Regions from separate parts of the Geovibrio ferrireducens genome, predicted to be linked through region 1. Evidence: riboswitches for the same ligand, from Rfam matches in the RefSeq annotation. Region 1 holds a riboswitch; the other holds the start of a gene.
The links. A riboswitch is a leader RNA that binds a small molecule or an ion and turns the genes downstream of it on or off. The one in region 1 is predicted to bind S-adenosylmethionine.
Positions count from the first base shown of each region.

Region 1 (7,871 bases):
GGGCTTAAGGATCTCTCAGTGAGCCGCATGTCATTCAAATGGGGCATACCCGTGCCGAATGACCCCGCACATGTCATCTATGTGTGGATCGATGCCCTCACCAACTATATAACCGCCCTCGGCTACAAGGACGACGGTGAAAATTTCAGAAAATTCTGGCCTGCCACATACCATGTTGTGGGCAAGGATATTCTCCGCTTTCACACCGTATACTGGCCTACGATGCTCATGAGCGCAGGGCTTCCCCTGCCGAAAAGCGTTTTCGCCCACGGCTGGTGGACTGTTGAGGGGCAGAAGATGTCCAAATCCCTCGGCAACGCCATTGACCCCTACTGGCTGGCGGACACCTTCGGAGTGGATGCCATCAGGTATTTCCTCCTCCGTGAGGTTCCCTTCGGGCTGGACGGAGACTTCTCCTTCAAAGCACTTATCCACCGCATAAACGGCGATCTGGCAAACGATCTGGGCAATCTGCTTAACCGTACCCTCGGCATGCTTACCCGCTACTTCGGCGGGGTTCTGCCGGAATACAAAACCGGCGATCCGCTGGACGAGGCAATGGACGCAAAGATTGACGCAGTTTTTGCCGATGTTGAGAAGCATCTGGAAGGGCTCGCGTTCAACAAGGCTCTCATAAGCCTCTGGGAACTGGTGAGCGCCTTCAACAAATACATTGACGACACCGCCCCTTGGGCTCTTGCCAAAGACGAGGCGCACAAGGACAGGCTCGGTTCCGTTCTCTATAAAATCCTCGACGGTGCAAGGCTCATAGCCACGCTCATCTCCCCCTTTATGCCCGAAACGGCAGGGAGCATGCGCACCCAGCTTGGGCTTGAGCCTGAAATAACTCCCGCACCGATTGAAGAGCTTAAGAAAAGAGGCGGGCTAAAACCCGGCGCACTCCTGGACAAAGCTGTGCAGCTTTTCCCCAGAATAGACGAAAAAGAGATGCTGGAAAACATACAGAAAACCCGCACTCCCGAAGCTAAAAAAGAGGAAGCGGCAAAACCTGAGGCCATATCAGTCGCCATTGAGTTCGCTGATTTTCAGAAAGTTGCTCTCAAAGCAGGTAAAATCCTTGACGCTGAAAGGGTTGAGAAAAGCGAAAAGCTCCTCAGACTGAAAGTCTCCCTCGGTGAAAACAGCGAGAGAACCATAGTTGCGGGCATAGCCAAAAGCTACGCACCGGAAGATCTCAAGGGCAAAACAGTTGCTGTGGTGGCAAACCTCAAACCCGCAAAGCTCATGGGAATCACATCCGAAGGGATGGTTCTGGCGGCTTTTGACGGCGAACATCACCATGTGCTGATTCTCCCTGACGGCATAACTGCGGGCACTCCGATTAAATAGCAGACCGGAGCCCCTGAAGGCTTACATCCCGAAAGCAGAAGCCGCTGCGGCAGTTCCCGGCGGCAGATGTGGGTGGGCAGCCGCAGGAATGATATTGTCTATCAATAATATTGACACAAGCATATAAATAAAATAATCTGTTCTTCGGCCTTGATCTTTACGGGGCCGATATGCATTTTAATAAAAACACAGGAACAGATTAAGAATGATTCCCAAAAAAGATACGCCCGAACACAGGGCATTTCTGGATAAATTAGCCGGACTTGACAGCTTTTTTACGGACTCCCATGCTCATATACACATGCAGCCCCTCTCCGATGATGCGGAGGCTGTGCTGGCAAGGGCGGCGGAGCATAAAATCGGACGTATTGTCACCATCGGCATTGATGTCGAAGACAGCGGCCGGGCAGTTCAGTTTGCGGCGGAATATGAAAACGTGTATGCCTCTGTCGGTGTACACCCCCATGACACAAGCGGCTTTCCCACTGACGGCATAGACAGCCTGAGGGAACTCTTAAAAGCACCGAAGGTCATAGCACTGGGCGAAATAGGGCTGGACTTTTACTACGACCACTCACCGAGGGAAACACAGGAAAAATGCTTCGCCTCACTCCTCGGACTTGCGGAAGATACGGGCATGCCCGTTATTATACACAACAGAGACTCAACCGCCCGCCTAATCGAGATACTGAAGGCGGAACTGCCCGTCAGGGAAAAGAGCGGCATAATCCACTGTTTCAGCGGAGATACTGATCTCCTGCGGTATGCGCTGGATAACGGGTTTTATATTTCTTACGCCGGGGTGGTCACATACCCCAAATCGGAAGAACTGCGCAGAACTCTCCAGTTTGTGCCGAGGAACAGGCTGCTGATCGAGACTGATGCCCCTTATCTCACACCCGCTCCCTACAGAGGCAGAACAAACGAGCCCGCATACACGGCCTACACAGCGGAAACAGTAGCCGCTGAGCTTGGTATGAGCCTCAGGGAAACGGCTGAGCTTCTGGAAAACAACTTTCAGTCACTGTTCGGGGACAGGTTATGAAAAAGAGAATTTTGATTGTGGAGGACAACAGGTACGAGCGCGAAGGCCTCGCATCCCTCCTCAGTGAACAAAACTACGAGGTTGATACTGTGGAAAACGGGCGCTTCGCCCTTGATAAGCTCCATGAGCAGGAGTTTGACCTTGTGGTGACGGATCTGATGATGCCCGCAACGGACGGTCTCCAGTTTCTGCACAAACTTAGAAACAACGGAAGCAGCGTCCCTGTACTGGTGATAACGGGTAATGAAAACATGCAGAACATGCTCTCTGCCTATCAGCTTGGTGCGCTGGATGTCATCTACAAGCCTTTCCAGTTCGGTGAGCTGATGGATGTTATCAAAAGAGTAATTCCCGGCTGATTTAGCCTTTCTTAACTGTCCGCTAAGGTATATAATAGATTTATCATAATAATTTATTACATATACGGAGGACAGTGATGATAAAGATTAAAAAAATACTTTACCCCACGGATTTTTCCGAGCCTTCAAAAGTTGCCCTTGAATATGCCGCTGAACTCGCCAGACAGTTCGGAGCGGAGCTTGAAATACTGCATGTTATGTTTGACGAAACTCAGGTGGTCTCCTTCTACCTGCCGCAGGTGACTATGCAGTCCCTCTCAACCGACATAGAAACAGGCTCGGCAAAGCAGCTTGATGACTTCATACAGAGCCAGCCCTCGCTTAAAGGTGTCAACTACACCACTAAGCTGATCAAAGGCACGCCGTTCATAGAAATAACCAAACACGCAAAAGATACAGCCGCGGATATGATAGTGATCGGCACACACGGCAGAACAGGGCTTGACCATGTTCTTTTCGGGTCGACTGCTGAAAAAGTCGTCCGTAAAGCACCCTGCCCGGTATTTACAGTAAGGCCTGCGAAGTAGGGAGATTAATCAGCCTTACAATCAGAACATCCTGCCAGATTGTAAGGCACGCTCGCAGCAGGATAAACCTGCCTTCGCTCCGCACGGCGCAGTTCCATCCATGGAACTGCGGCTGAAAAAGTCGTCCGTAAAGCGCCCTGCCCGGTATTTACCGTAAGACCTGCGAAGTAAGAAGGTTAATCAGCCTTACAATCAGAACATCCTGTCAGATTGTAAGGCACGCTCGCGGCAGGATAAACCTGCCTTCGCTCCGCACGGCGAAGTAGGGAGAACTCTCAATATAAGGAGATTCTTCGCTGATGCTCAGAATGACGCGGCCGTAGCTGAACGCTGTGCGTCATTCTGAGGCCAAGGCCGAAGAATCTCTCTGTATAATAATACCTAGTGCCTCTGCTCTATCTCTGCCGAATCCATTATCCTTGCCGTCAGCTTCTCAAGCTTGTCATCATTCCCGTCAAAGCTCACCGCTATGTGCCGCAGGAGTTTCCCCGCGGAAAAACTCAGTGCCTCAACCCTGATCTTCTGCCCTCCGGCATTGGCAGTGCCTGAAAGCCGCCAGCCGGAACTGCCCCCGACTCTCTCCGGCTTTATCTCATACTCAAAAGAGGATGCGGCGCCTGAGCCTTTTATTTTATTCACCAGATCCGCTGAAAAAGCCTCACCGCTGATTTCGTTTTCTGTCTCAACCGCAAGCACGGTAAACCCGAAACTTCCCAGAGAAAACTGCCGCACATCCTGAGATGTGGCATTATCAGCTATTACGGCAGCAAAGGAGAGATCCCGCATATTGTCCGGAGCCAGTATCTTCACACCGGTTCTACCCACTTCCCGCTTTACCCAGTTCTGCTCCAGAACAACATCGGTCACGCCTTTTTCCGCCTTCGCCGACTTTTTGTAATATTTGAATGCCGCAGTTCCTCCGAATACAGCGAGCACAACCGCTGCTGCTATAACCACTGCTCTGATCATACCGTTCAAAATCATCCCTCCGCTCTTAATGCTGTATTTTTTTAAACTACCAGACAAAAGACAGCCGACCAAGCAAAACATTCCATTGACTTCACAATAAAAACGGATGTAATATTGCAAACTTTATACTTATCAAGAGTGGTGGAGGGACAGGCCCGTTGAAACCACAGCAACCGCCCTTTGAGGAAAGGTGCTAATTCCTGCCCTGCACGATGGGGGAGATAAGAACCGTTAAGACTACTCTAACGCCTCTTTCCCTCAGGGATAGAGGCTTTTTTTGTTTCAGGAGGCAACCTATGAGCAAGCACCGCATCGAAACCATAGCAGTCCACGGCGGACAGACACCCGACCCGGTTACGGGAGCCAGAGCCGTTCCCATATACCAGACAACCGCATACAAGTTCCGTGATGCGGATCATGCTGCAAAACTGTTTGACCTTGAAGAGGCAGGCTACATATACACCCGCCTGAACAACCCCACTGTCGAGGTGCTGGAAAACAGGATTGCCATGCTTGAGGGCGGAACAGGAGCCGTTGCCGCATCATCCGGCCAGTTTGCCGAGTTCATGGTTTTCTCCACCATAGCAGAAGCCGGAGACGAAATAATCACCACCAACAGACTTTACGGCGGAACAAACAATCTGTTTTTCCACACTTTCAAAAAAATGGGGATTACCTTCCGCCCTTTTGACCAGAATAACCCCGATGAGATCAAAGCTCTGATAAATGATAAAACAAAGGCGGTTTACCTTGAGACTGTGGCTAACCCCGGAAACGACATTGCAGACTTTGAGGCGATAGCCGCAATAGCCCATGAAAACGGTCTGCCCCTCGTTATAGACAATACGTACCCCACCCCTTTTCTCTGCCGTCCTAAGGAGTTCGGCGCGGATGTGGTGATCCACTCCGTTACCAAGTTCCTCGGCGGGCACGGAAACTCAATGGGAGGCATAGCCGTTGACCTCGGCACGTTCGACTGGGCAAAGAGCGGGCGCTTCCCCTCATTCACCACTCCGGATCCCAGCTACCACGGCATGGTGTATTCTGAGCGCTTCGGCAATATGGCACTTGCGGTCAAGATGCGCGTACAGACTATGCGTGACATAGGCGGCTGCATGAGCCCCATGAACGCCTTTCTCCTTCTTCAGGGGCTTGAGACTCTGCATGTGCGTATGGAAAGGCATGTGGAAAATGCCCGGAAACTCGCCGCTTATTTACAGAAAAGCGACATGGTGGACTGGGTGAACTTCCCAGAGCTTGAAGGAAACCCGAACTGCGAAAGAGCCCGGAAATACATGCCCAAAGGAACAGGAGCAATGCTCAGCTTCGGCATCAAGGGCGGACAGAAAGCAGGCAGAGCCTTTATAGAAGGCGTGGAGCTTGCCACCCACCTCACCAATCTGGGCGATACGAGAACTCTGGTCACACACCCCGCAAGCACCACTCACCGCCAGCTTAATGCGGAACAGAAGGCAAAAGCGGGCATAACGGACGGGCTTATCCGCCTCTCTGTGGGCATAGAGCACATAGACGACATAATAGCCGATATAGAACAGGCATTTGCGAAAGCTAAGAAGGCATAATATATGGAAAACTCCGCTGGCATAGTAAAACCGCAGTATGTCACATTCAGGGATGACTTCTCCTTTGAAAGCGGCAGGGTGCTTTCATCAGTCACCTGCTGTTACGAGACATACGGCAAGCTTAACATTGATAAGTCCAACGCTATCCTTATCTGCCACGCCCTGACAGGAAGCGCCCATGCAGCGGGCTTTCACAGGGCGGATGAGCAGAAGCCCGGCTGGTGGGATTCGATGATCGGGCCCGGTAAAACCTTTGATACGGAAAAATACTTTGTCATATGCTCCAACTTCCTCGGAAGCTGCTTCGGAACCACAGGCCCCTCCTCCATAGACCCTTCCACGGGCAAGAGATACGGCATCAGCTTTCCCGTGGCGTCAGTGAAAGATATGGTGAAGCTGCAAAAAAGGCTCATAGACCACTTAGGCATTGAGCAGCTCGTGGCTGTTGCCGGAGGCTCAATGGGCGGCATGCAGGTTCTGGAATGGGGAGCGACTTTTCCGGACATGATGAAAACCCTGATCCCCATTGCCACCACCCACGCCATAACCCCCATGGCGATAGCCTTCAACAGCATTGCCCGTTTCTCCATCACCAAAGATCCCAGATGGAACAAAGGGGACTACTACGAAGGGGAGTTCCCGGTGGACGGGCTGGCAATAGCACGCATGGCGGGGCACATAACATACCTTTCCGATCCGGCGTTTAACGATAAATTCGGACGCAGATATTCGGCATTTGAAGGTTTTTACGACTTTAACGGCTTCTTCGAGGTGGAAAACTACCTCCGCTACAACGGGTATAAGTTTACCGAATTTTTCGATGCCAACACTTACCTTTATGTGCTGAAAGCAATGGATATTTTCGACCTCTCATACGGGCGGGGCTCACTGGCGGATGCGGTGGAACTCATCAGAGCGGACACCCTTCTGGTATCTGTTTCATCGGATTTCCTTTTCCCCCCGTATCTTACAGAGGAAATTTATGATATAATGAAACATCAGGGCAAAAAGGCCTTCTGGTATAACATACAATCCAACTACGGACATGATGCCTTCCTCCTTGAGTTTGAAGAGCTGGACAGGCTGATAAGGGAATTTTTCGCTGACAGAGGGCTGTAAATGGGATTCAACGAAGCGGCGTTCAACTACTACATAAGCTCCGATCACATCAAGGGTGACGACCTTGACCTCATAAGAAAAAACTTCAAAAACAAAGAGTTTGAATGCCTGCTGGATGTGGCCACAGGCGCAGGGCACTGCGCGGCGGCTGTTCCGGCTAAGAGGCGTTATACCCTTGACCCCAGCATGCCCATGCTGAAAACAGCTAAGGATAAGTTCGGCCTTAATCTTCCCGTGTGCGCTGTTGCGGAAAACCTCCCCTACGCGGACAACACCTTCGACATTGTGACCTGCCGCATAGCCATGCACCACTTCAAAAGCCCCGAACTGTTCTTCCGTGAGGCGAAGCGCATTCTTCGTCCGCTGGGCTGGATGATCATAATCGACAATATTGTGGATGTTGAGGATTCCTACCTCAATGTAATAGAATACATAAGAGACAGCACACATGTGCGCAGCTACAGGCTGGATGAGATACTGGGCTTTGCCCGGAACGACTTCCGCCTGATAGACTACACCTGTATTTTCAAAAAGCATGACTTCCCCGAATGGGCTGGAAGGCTCGCAGAAGGGCCGGAGGCGGTTGAGCGCATAGAAAACGCCTTTAAAGAACTGCCGGATGATATACAGAAAGAGCTGGAGGTTGAGAAAACCTACGGCAAAATCTCCGCATACACGGATAAGAAAGGGTTTTTCGTTTTCCGCTCCGTGTGATAAGGAAGGTCAGTGTTTAAATTCAGGCTCAAGGAATTCAACCTGCCTGTAATAGGCAGATGGTTTATACTGGGCTCGCTTGTGGGTATAGTGGCGGGCTTAGGCGCAATTATCTTCTTTCTGATGCTTCAGGGCTGCTCCTATATTTTCCTCGACTACCTCGGCGGTATGAGAGTGGAGGAAACAGCGGGAGAACCGGCATTCT
Region 1 covers NZ_JAJAPB010000001.1:209,571-217,441, forward strand. The annotation lists gene metG (methionine--tRNA ligase) at 1-1,350, shown strand, start outside; gene OSQ85_RS00940 (TatD family hydrolase) at 1,556-2,395, shown strand; gene OSQ85_RS00945 (response regulator transcription factor) at 2,392-2,754, shown strand; gene OSQ85_RS00950 (universal stress protein) at 2,832-3,281, shown strand; gene OSQ85_RS00955 (hypothetical protein) at 3,663-4,259, opposite strand; SAM riboswitch class I at 4,377-4,478, shown strand; gene OSQ85_RS00960 (O-acetylhomoserine aminocarboxypropyltransferase/cysteine synthase family protein) at 4,547-5,833, shown strand; gene metX (homoserine O-acetyltransferase MetX) at 5,837-6,952, shown strand; gene OSQ85_RS00970 (class I SAM-dependent methyltransferase) at 6,953-7,666, shown strand; gene OSQ85_RS00975 (chloride channel protein) at 7,679-7,871, shown strand, end outside.

Region 2 (7,871 bases), on a different contig from region 1:
GATGTGGCATCAGAGGAGAGCGTGAAAGCCTGTGTCGAACGATGTGTAAAAAGATTCGGGCGGATAGATGCGCTTATAAATAACGCAGGCATAGCAAACCCTTTTACGGAGCCGGTGGAGAGCCTGAGCCTTGAGGAGTGGAACAGGGTGATCGGCGTGAACCTCACCGGAGCATTTCTTATGACCAAGCACTGTGTGCCTTACCTGAGAAAAACAAACGGCAGCATAATAAATATGGCTTCCACAAGGGCTTTTCAGTCTGAGAAAAACTCAGAGAGCTACGCCGCGTCCAAAGGCGGGCTGACAGCTCTCACCCACGCTTCCGCCGTGAGCCTCGGCCCTGATGTCCGGGTGAACTGCATCTGCCCCGGCTGGATAAATGTTTCAGGTTACAGAACATCGGAAAGGGATCACGCACAGCACCCGGCGGGCAGGGTGGGAAAGGCGGAGGATATAGCATCCCTTGCTTATTATCTGGTTTCAGATGAGGCGAAGTTTATTACAGGGCAAAGCTTCACTGCGGACGGCGGAATGACTGTGAAGATGATATATGAGGATTAGCCCGCCAGCTCCCTTTCCGGTTTGCCGATGAAGTAGCCCTGCGCATAGTCCACACCGAGGCTGTCGGCGGCTTTCAGAAGCTCTTCGCTGCTGATAAACTCCGCTATTGTCCGGACACCGGTCTGTCTGGCGAAGGTGACTATGGAGCGGACAATCTCTGTTGCCCTTTCATCTTCAAGCACATGCTTCATTATGCCTGCATCTATTTTCACATAGTCCGCGTTGAGCTTTATGAGGTATTCAAAGTTTGAGTAACCTGAGCCGAAATCGTCTATGGCTATTTTCACACCATGATTCTTGAACTCCCTGAGCAGGGTAAGCACTTCCTCAAACCCCTGAAGCTCCTCCGTTTCCACGATTTCGATCACAAGCCTGCTGAGAACATCGTGGCTTTTGGCGTAAGTGATCAGGTATTCCATTGTTTCATCATTCATCAGATCCTCAATGGTGAGGTTGATGGAAAACTCATACGGAAGGTTTTTGAACTTCTGCACTGATTTCTCTATTATGATAAGCGTGAGTCTCGGATATATCCTTGTTTTCTTGCTTATATCCATGAAGTCGCCTGGGGTGAGGATTTGCCCGGTTTCATCCTCCGCCCGCATGAGGCACTCGTATTTCTCGATTCTGCCTGTGGCTATATTGTATATTGGCTGGAACACCGGGAAAACCTTATCATTCTTTATGGCAGCATAAATGCTTTTCAGCACTGCAATATCTTTGCCGTAGTTTGCCGCCATCTGCATATCCGCGGGGTCGTAAACATAGTAGTCGGCGTTTCTTGCCTTTGCGTTGTTCAGAGCCATGTCTGCATATGCCAGAACGTCCCTGCTGCCGTATGCTATGCCGCTTCTCAGGGTTATGGGTATCTCTTCGCTGCCTATTTTAACTCCTGTTGAGGCTATGCTGTACTGAACGTCCCTGATGTCGTTTTTGAACTGTTCAATATCCGCCCCGTCAGCGAGAACCGCGAAGGTATCGGCATTCACACGGTAAAAGGAGTAGGGCTTCCTGCTGAGTCTGCGGAAAATGGATGACCCGGTTTCCCTTATGACCCCGTCTCCGGTTTTGTTTCCGTAGTGGTCATTTACAGCGCTGAAACGGTCAATATCAAGGAGCCCCAGAACGGGTTTCTCTGTTCTTTCTATATCCGCCAGAAGCTTCATCCTGCTTCCTAAGCTGGTGAGAACATCCGTGTTGAAAATATTTTCAAGCCTGTCCCTGTTCTCCATGAGCTCCGTTATGTCATGACCGGATGATATGTATTCGATTATGTGCCCGTCCTCATCTTTAAGAGGCACGATGGTGGCACTCTTGTAATAGCTTGTGCCGTCGGCTTTTTTGTTTTTGAGCACTCCGTGCCATACTCTGCCGCTGCTTATGGTTTCCCACATCCTGCGGAAGGTTTCCCTTGGTGTGGCCGGGTGGCGTTCCACATTGTGGGAGCGGCCGATTACGTCATCTTTGCTGTAGAGAGTGGTGGTGCTGAACTTGTCATTGACATAGTTGATGCGCCCCTGAGGGTCTGTCTTGGAGACGATTGATGACTCGTCCAGAACAAGCTTGTACTGTTCCAGCATGTTCATTTCACGCAGTCGGCTTTTCTCTATTTTTCTTATATGCACGTTTATGTATATGCTTATCAGTGCTGTTATGAGGACAATGATCGCCAGCAGTGCGGAGATGCGTATAAGGTCATTGTGGAAGACCTCTTTCAGTTCTCTGCTTTCCCTGTCGAGATAAGTGTTGAAATCGCTGGAGTAAAACCCTGTGGCGATTATCCAGTCCCACGCGGAGATTTTAGCCATGTAAGTGACTTTTTCTTCCGGTTCTTGCCCTTTCGGAGCTTTCCAGTAGTATGAAACATAGGCTGAATCAGTGCTTTTGAGCGCTTCGGAGAACAGGCTGCCCAGGTTGTTCCCCTTTGAGTCGGTTATGTCAAAGGTGCTCATATTTTCGATTTCGCTCATTACCGGATGCAGAAGCACTCTGTAGTCTGCGTCCATAATGAAGAAATAGCCATAGTCGTTATAGCCGAAGCGTTCCTCACGGAAAAGCTCCAGAATATATTTTTTGAGATATGCATCCTGAAATTCGGTATAGGAAGCGGCTGCGATGTAGATGCCCAGTTCGGGGACATATTTTGCGAAAGCTATTTTGGGATAAAGGTCGTTTTTGTCCGCCGCAGGCTTAATCCAGTCATAGTGACCGAAAGTTTCGTTCTTTCCCTCAAGATCGGCCAAAAACTTTTCCAGCCCCTCGTTCCCTTCTACAATGCTGAATATGCTGGTTCCGGTCAGGCTGTTGTTTCCGCCGTGGAAAATAAATTTGCCGTTACTGTCGAAAACAAAGCAGTAGCCTGTTCCGTTGTCCCATTTCAGGCTGTCCAGAGTCTGAGTGATTAATGATTGCGGAGCATTTGCCGCATAGAGTTTTTTTAGAATATCCTCAGCGTTTTCCGCCCTGTTTTTCAGAAAGATGCGGATCGTTTCCTGACGCATGAGGCGCATATTCTCTATCTTCGCCTCGGCGCGCCCGATTTCGGTTTTTATGTTGGCTTTCTGGGTTTCTATGAATCGGTCGCGGATGTTTCCGGCGCGGGTTTCGAACTCCTTTTCCGCTTCGTAAAAAAGGAAATAACCGATAAGCATTATGAATGACACAAAGATAAACAGCACATTAAGTATATTGAGGGTTGTTACGGAGATTCTCGGTTTGCCGTTAATCATATAAATAACCTGTATCAGCGGATTCCTAAGGATTATAGACTAATTCCTCCTATTTTCAATCTATAAAGCGCTGTGTAATACATAGTAAATCTATAGGTTTTGTCTTGACAAAAGAAAAATATGCTTTATCCTGTGTATATGCTTATCCAGAGCGGCTGAGGGACGGGCCCTGCGAAGCCGCAGCAACCCTGCGCACAGACGCGTAAAGGTGCTAACTCCCGCCCTATAATATTTTCAGGGGCAGATAGGCGGAGACAGATTCTCCGGTTATAAGACTCATAAGCCCCTGATCGTTCCTGACGGTCAGGGTTTTTTTATAGCCGAATTATTTTCCCCGTCCCCCGGTATCCAGAGGAGGAAACTATGCCGCACAGACAGGAAACCATAGCCGTAAGAGGGGGCTATAAACCCGAAGAGCACAACGGCTCTATCACAGTGCCTATCTACCAGACGAACGCTTACCAGTTCCGCGACATTGAACATGCCAGAAATCTCTTTGATCTAAAAGAGTTCGGGCATATCTACACCCGCATAACAAACCCCACCACTGCTGTTCTTGAGGAGAGGCTCTGCCAGCTTGAAGGCGGTGTGCATGCGGTGGTAACCTCTTCCGGTCACTTTGCGGAATTTGCGGCAATAAGCGTTATCGCCGGCGCGGGTGATGAAATTGTTTCCTCATCCAGACTTTACGGCGGCTCGGTTAACCTTTTCACTTACTTTCTCGGCAACCTCGGAGTTAAGGTGAATATAGTTGATCAGTATGACTTTGAGGCGGTGGAGAAGGCGATAAACGAAAAAACCAAAGCTCTGTTCATAGAAACCATCAGCAACCCGTCATGCGACATAGCAGACTTCGAGGCGTGGAGCGCCATAGCCAAAAAGCATAAGCTTCCGCTCATTGCGGACAGTACGCAGGCGACACCGCTTCTCTGCCGCCCGAAGGACTTCGGGGCGGACATAGTCATACATTCGCTGACGAAATACATAGGCGGACACGCCAACTCCATGGGCGGGGTGGTTATCGATCTGGGCACGTTCGACTGGGCAGGCTCAGGAAGGTTCCCTTCATTTACCGAGCCGAACCCCAGCTATCACGGACTTAAATTCGCAGAAACCTTCGGTGCGGCGGCTTTCGGTGTGAAGGTGCGTGTTGAAGCCCTGCGTGATGCGGGCGGATGCCTCTCGCCGCAGAACTCGTTTTACATTTTACAGGGTATAGAAACCCTGCATCTCAGAATAAAGGCTCACTCTGAAAATGCCCTCTCCCTTGCGCAGTTTTTGCAGGAGCATGAAAAGGTTGAGTGGGTGAACTACCCCGCGCTTCCCGGAAGCCTCAATAAGGCAAGGGCTGACAAGTACCTGAAAGGCTATGGCTCAGGGGTGCTCAGCTTCGGCGTGAAGGGCGGTCTGGATGCGGCTGTAAAGGTTATTGAGGCACTTAAGATAGCTAACCATGTGGCAAACTTCGCCGATGTGCGCACCCTCGTCACTCACCCCGCAAGCACCAGCCACAGGCAACTTTCCAGCGAAGGCAGAAGAGCCGCAGGCTCCCCTGATGAGCTTATCCGCGTCTCCGTCGGCATAGAACACATTGAAGATATTAAGGAAGACTTTGCACAGGCTTTGGCGCAGATATAAAACACTCCCCGCCCCCCGCTCCCATGGAAGGGAGCGCGCCGTGCGAGCGAAGGCGGGTTTATCCCGCCGCGAGCGTGTATAAAAAATTCCCACGGAGGGCGAATTTTTTATAGTTAAGGACAGACAGACTTTGCGCAGGCTTTAGCGCAGATATAAAGGTTTCCTTGGGCGGGAGTGATAAGCGGGTTAAGCATAAATGCCCAAAGTTTAAATCTTCTTATCTCTGACAGATATTTAGGCGACCATACTTGACTGATGACACGGCCATCTCTTTTTAGAGATGGCTTTAAGTTTTTTTCAATGGCTTCTTTCAAAACCTCAGCTTTCATTTGTGATTCTATATGTATTTTTTTAAGATGCATGTAGAGTCACTTGAACTCTTTTTTCGGTAGGATGATTGCTATCCCTACAATATTGCATTATCCCATTATGTGTGGTATAGTGCAAATATATTGGGATAATATTGATAAATAGGTGATAAATGGGAATAGGAGATTCTGTTCGTAAATATTTATTAAAGACTCTTGGTTGGAATTTTCAGGGCTTTCAAAAAGAGAGTTTTGGAAGCTTGCCTATGTATCTGTCTTCAAGATATAAGTATTTTTCAACTTATCTTTTTGAACAAAGACTGATTTTTATGCAGTGCGATGATTATGAACTGACTCCTGCCCAGATCTATAAGGATTACAATAAGGTTCAAAACATACTGAATCAACCTTTAGTTTATGTTGATGAAGTTATGACTTCTTACGACAGAGAAAGGCTGATAAAATATGGTGTCCAGTTTGTTGTGCCTAATAAACAGATATTTCTGCCTGACTTAAGAATTGACCTGCGTGAACATTTTTCTAAAAGAAAAAATAAAGCTGAATACTTTTCTCCATCGGCTCAGATGGTATTGTTATCAGTGTTGTGGAGAACTTTCGATGTGACTTTTTCCATAGGTGCTTTGGTGGATAGATTTGGAATATCAACATCAAATGCTCAGAGATTAATAGATGATTTAGAAGAATTGGGATTGGCGGAAAGCCATAAAGAGGGGCGTGAGCGAATAGCAAGATTTGTTTTTAGCGGAAAAGAGCTTTGGGATAATTCTGTTAAATACTTAAAATCACCGGTGAAAAAACGGTTGTTTATAAAGGATTTCAATAGTCCTGTGGTTGTAGGCTTTATTGCTGGGCTTACGGCTCTTTCAGAATGTTCCATGTTATCAACACCAAGAAGACCGTCGTTTGCTGTTTCTCAAAAAACTTGGGATGAACACTCCAATATTTACCAATTGGCAAAATATGCTGATGAAGCTGCACTGGAGGTTGAAATCTGGACTTACCCTCCTGAAAAAGTATTGGATTATAAGTCAGAAACTGAACATCCGTTCTCTTTCGGTAATGCTGCTGTAGATAAGTTATCTATGTATCTTTCTTTGAGGAATGATTATGATGAAAGGGTTCAGGGCGAGCTTGCAGATGTGTTGGAGAAAATGCAATGGTAAAAGGATTGGAGTTATTTGCCGAATATTTTAAAGATTATACTGAATGCTACGTTATCATAGGCGGTACTGCATGCGATTATTTTCTGGATAAAGAAGATATTGAATTCAGGCTGACAAAAGATATTGATATTGTTGTTTTATTAGAAGTTCTAAATAAAGATTTTAATGACAGATTTCAACTGTTTGTCAGCGATGCAGGCTATAAACATATAAAGAAATCCACAGGGGAAAAGCAATTTTACAGATTTGAAAACCCGGATGATGGAAGATTCCCGGTTATGATTGAACTCTTTTCCAAAAAAGCGGATTTAATTGACATAAAAGAGGACCAGATTTGTGCTCCTATCACTGTTGATGAAGAAATTAACAGCCTTTCTGCTATTCTGCTTAATGAAGAATACTATGATATGATTAAGAATAACTGTGTATCAGAAAATAATATAACTTTCGTGCAGAAAGAAATAATAATACCACTTAAGGCAAGGGCATATATAGATAACATAAGTAAAAAAGAAAAAGGAATATTTGTTGGAGATAAAGATATTAGAAAACACCGAGGCGATATTTTCAGAATTGCCGACACTATTGCTCCTGATACTCGTATATCTATTCCTTCTCTAGTGCAGAAAGATTTAGCTGATTGCCTCAATATGTTGAGAGACGATGATGTCAAAATGAAAGATTTGGGTATCACAACTGATAAAACAACACTAATAGAAAACGTGATTAAAATATATAGTATTTCATAGTTATAAATGAGCGAATATCTTACAGTAGCTCATCTGCCCTATTTCCTACACATTCGTGCCTTCCTCTATTCCTTGACCATATCCGCGTGTTTTGCCTCTTCCCTCTGCCTGAGTTCAACCCTGCGGATTTTTCCGCTTACGGTTTTAGGGAGCGATTCCACAAACTCTATTTCTCTGGGATATTTATACGGCGCGGTCTCTTTTTTAACGTGCTCCTGAAGCGATTTGATTAATTCAGGTGACGGCTCGTACCCTTTTTTCAACACCACGAACGCCTTGACAATTGTGCCCCTGATAGGGTCTGGCGAGCCGACAACGGCGTTTTCGGCAACTGCGCCGTGGCTCTGGAGTGCGCTTTCCACTTCGAAGGGGCCTACCCTGTAGCCGCTTGCCTTGATAACATCATCCGCTCTGCCCACAAACCAGAAGTAGCCGTCCGCATCCTTGTAGGCCTTGTCCCCTGTGAAATACCAGCCGCCGCGGAAGGCTTCCTTTGTACTTTCCTCATCGTTGTAGTAGCCTCTGAAAAGACCTACGGGGTGGTTTGAGGCGCATTCAATGGCGATATGCCCCGTTTCGCCTGCGGGAAGCGGAAGACCGTCATCATCAACTATGTCAACATTGAAGCCCGGCGCAGGCTTGCCCATGCTGCCGAAGCGTATCTCAAATGCGGGGCAGTTGGCGATGGTGTTCACCGTTTCC
Region 2 covers NZ_JAJAPB010000005.1:211,259-219,129, reverse strand. The annotation lists gene OSQ85_RS07645 (SDR family oxidoreductase) at 1-561, shown strand, start outside; gene OSQ85_RS07640 (EAL domain-containing protein) at 558-3,290, opposite strand; SAM riboswitch class I at 3,430-3,541, shown strand; gene OSQ85_RS07635 (O-acetylhomoserine aminocarboxypropyltransferase/cysteine synthase family protein) at 3,654-4,928, shown strand; gene OSQ85_RS07630 (winged helix-turn-helix domain-containing protein) at 5,410-6,420, shown strand; gene OSQ85_RS07625 (hypothetical protein) at 6,414-7,169, shown strand; gene OSQ85_RS07620 (acyl-CoA synthetase) at 7,235-7,871, opposite strand, start outside.
Region 2: it holds a riboswitch for S-adenosylmethionine, as region 1 does, so the genes downstream of both, OSQ85_RS07635 (O-acetylhomoserine aminocarboxypropyltransferase/cysteine synthase family protein) here and OSQ85_RS00960 (O-acetylhomoserine aminocarboxypropyltransferase/cysteine synthase family protein) in region 1, are expected to answer to the same signal.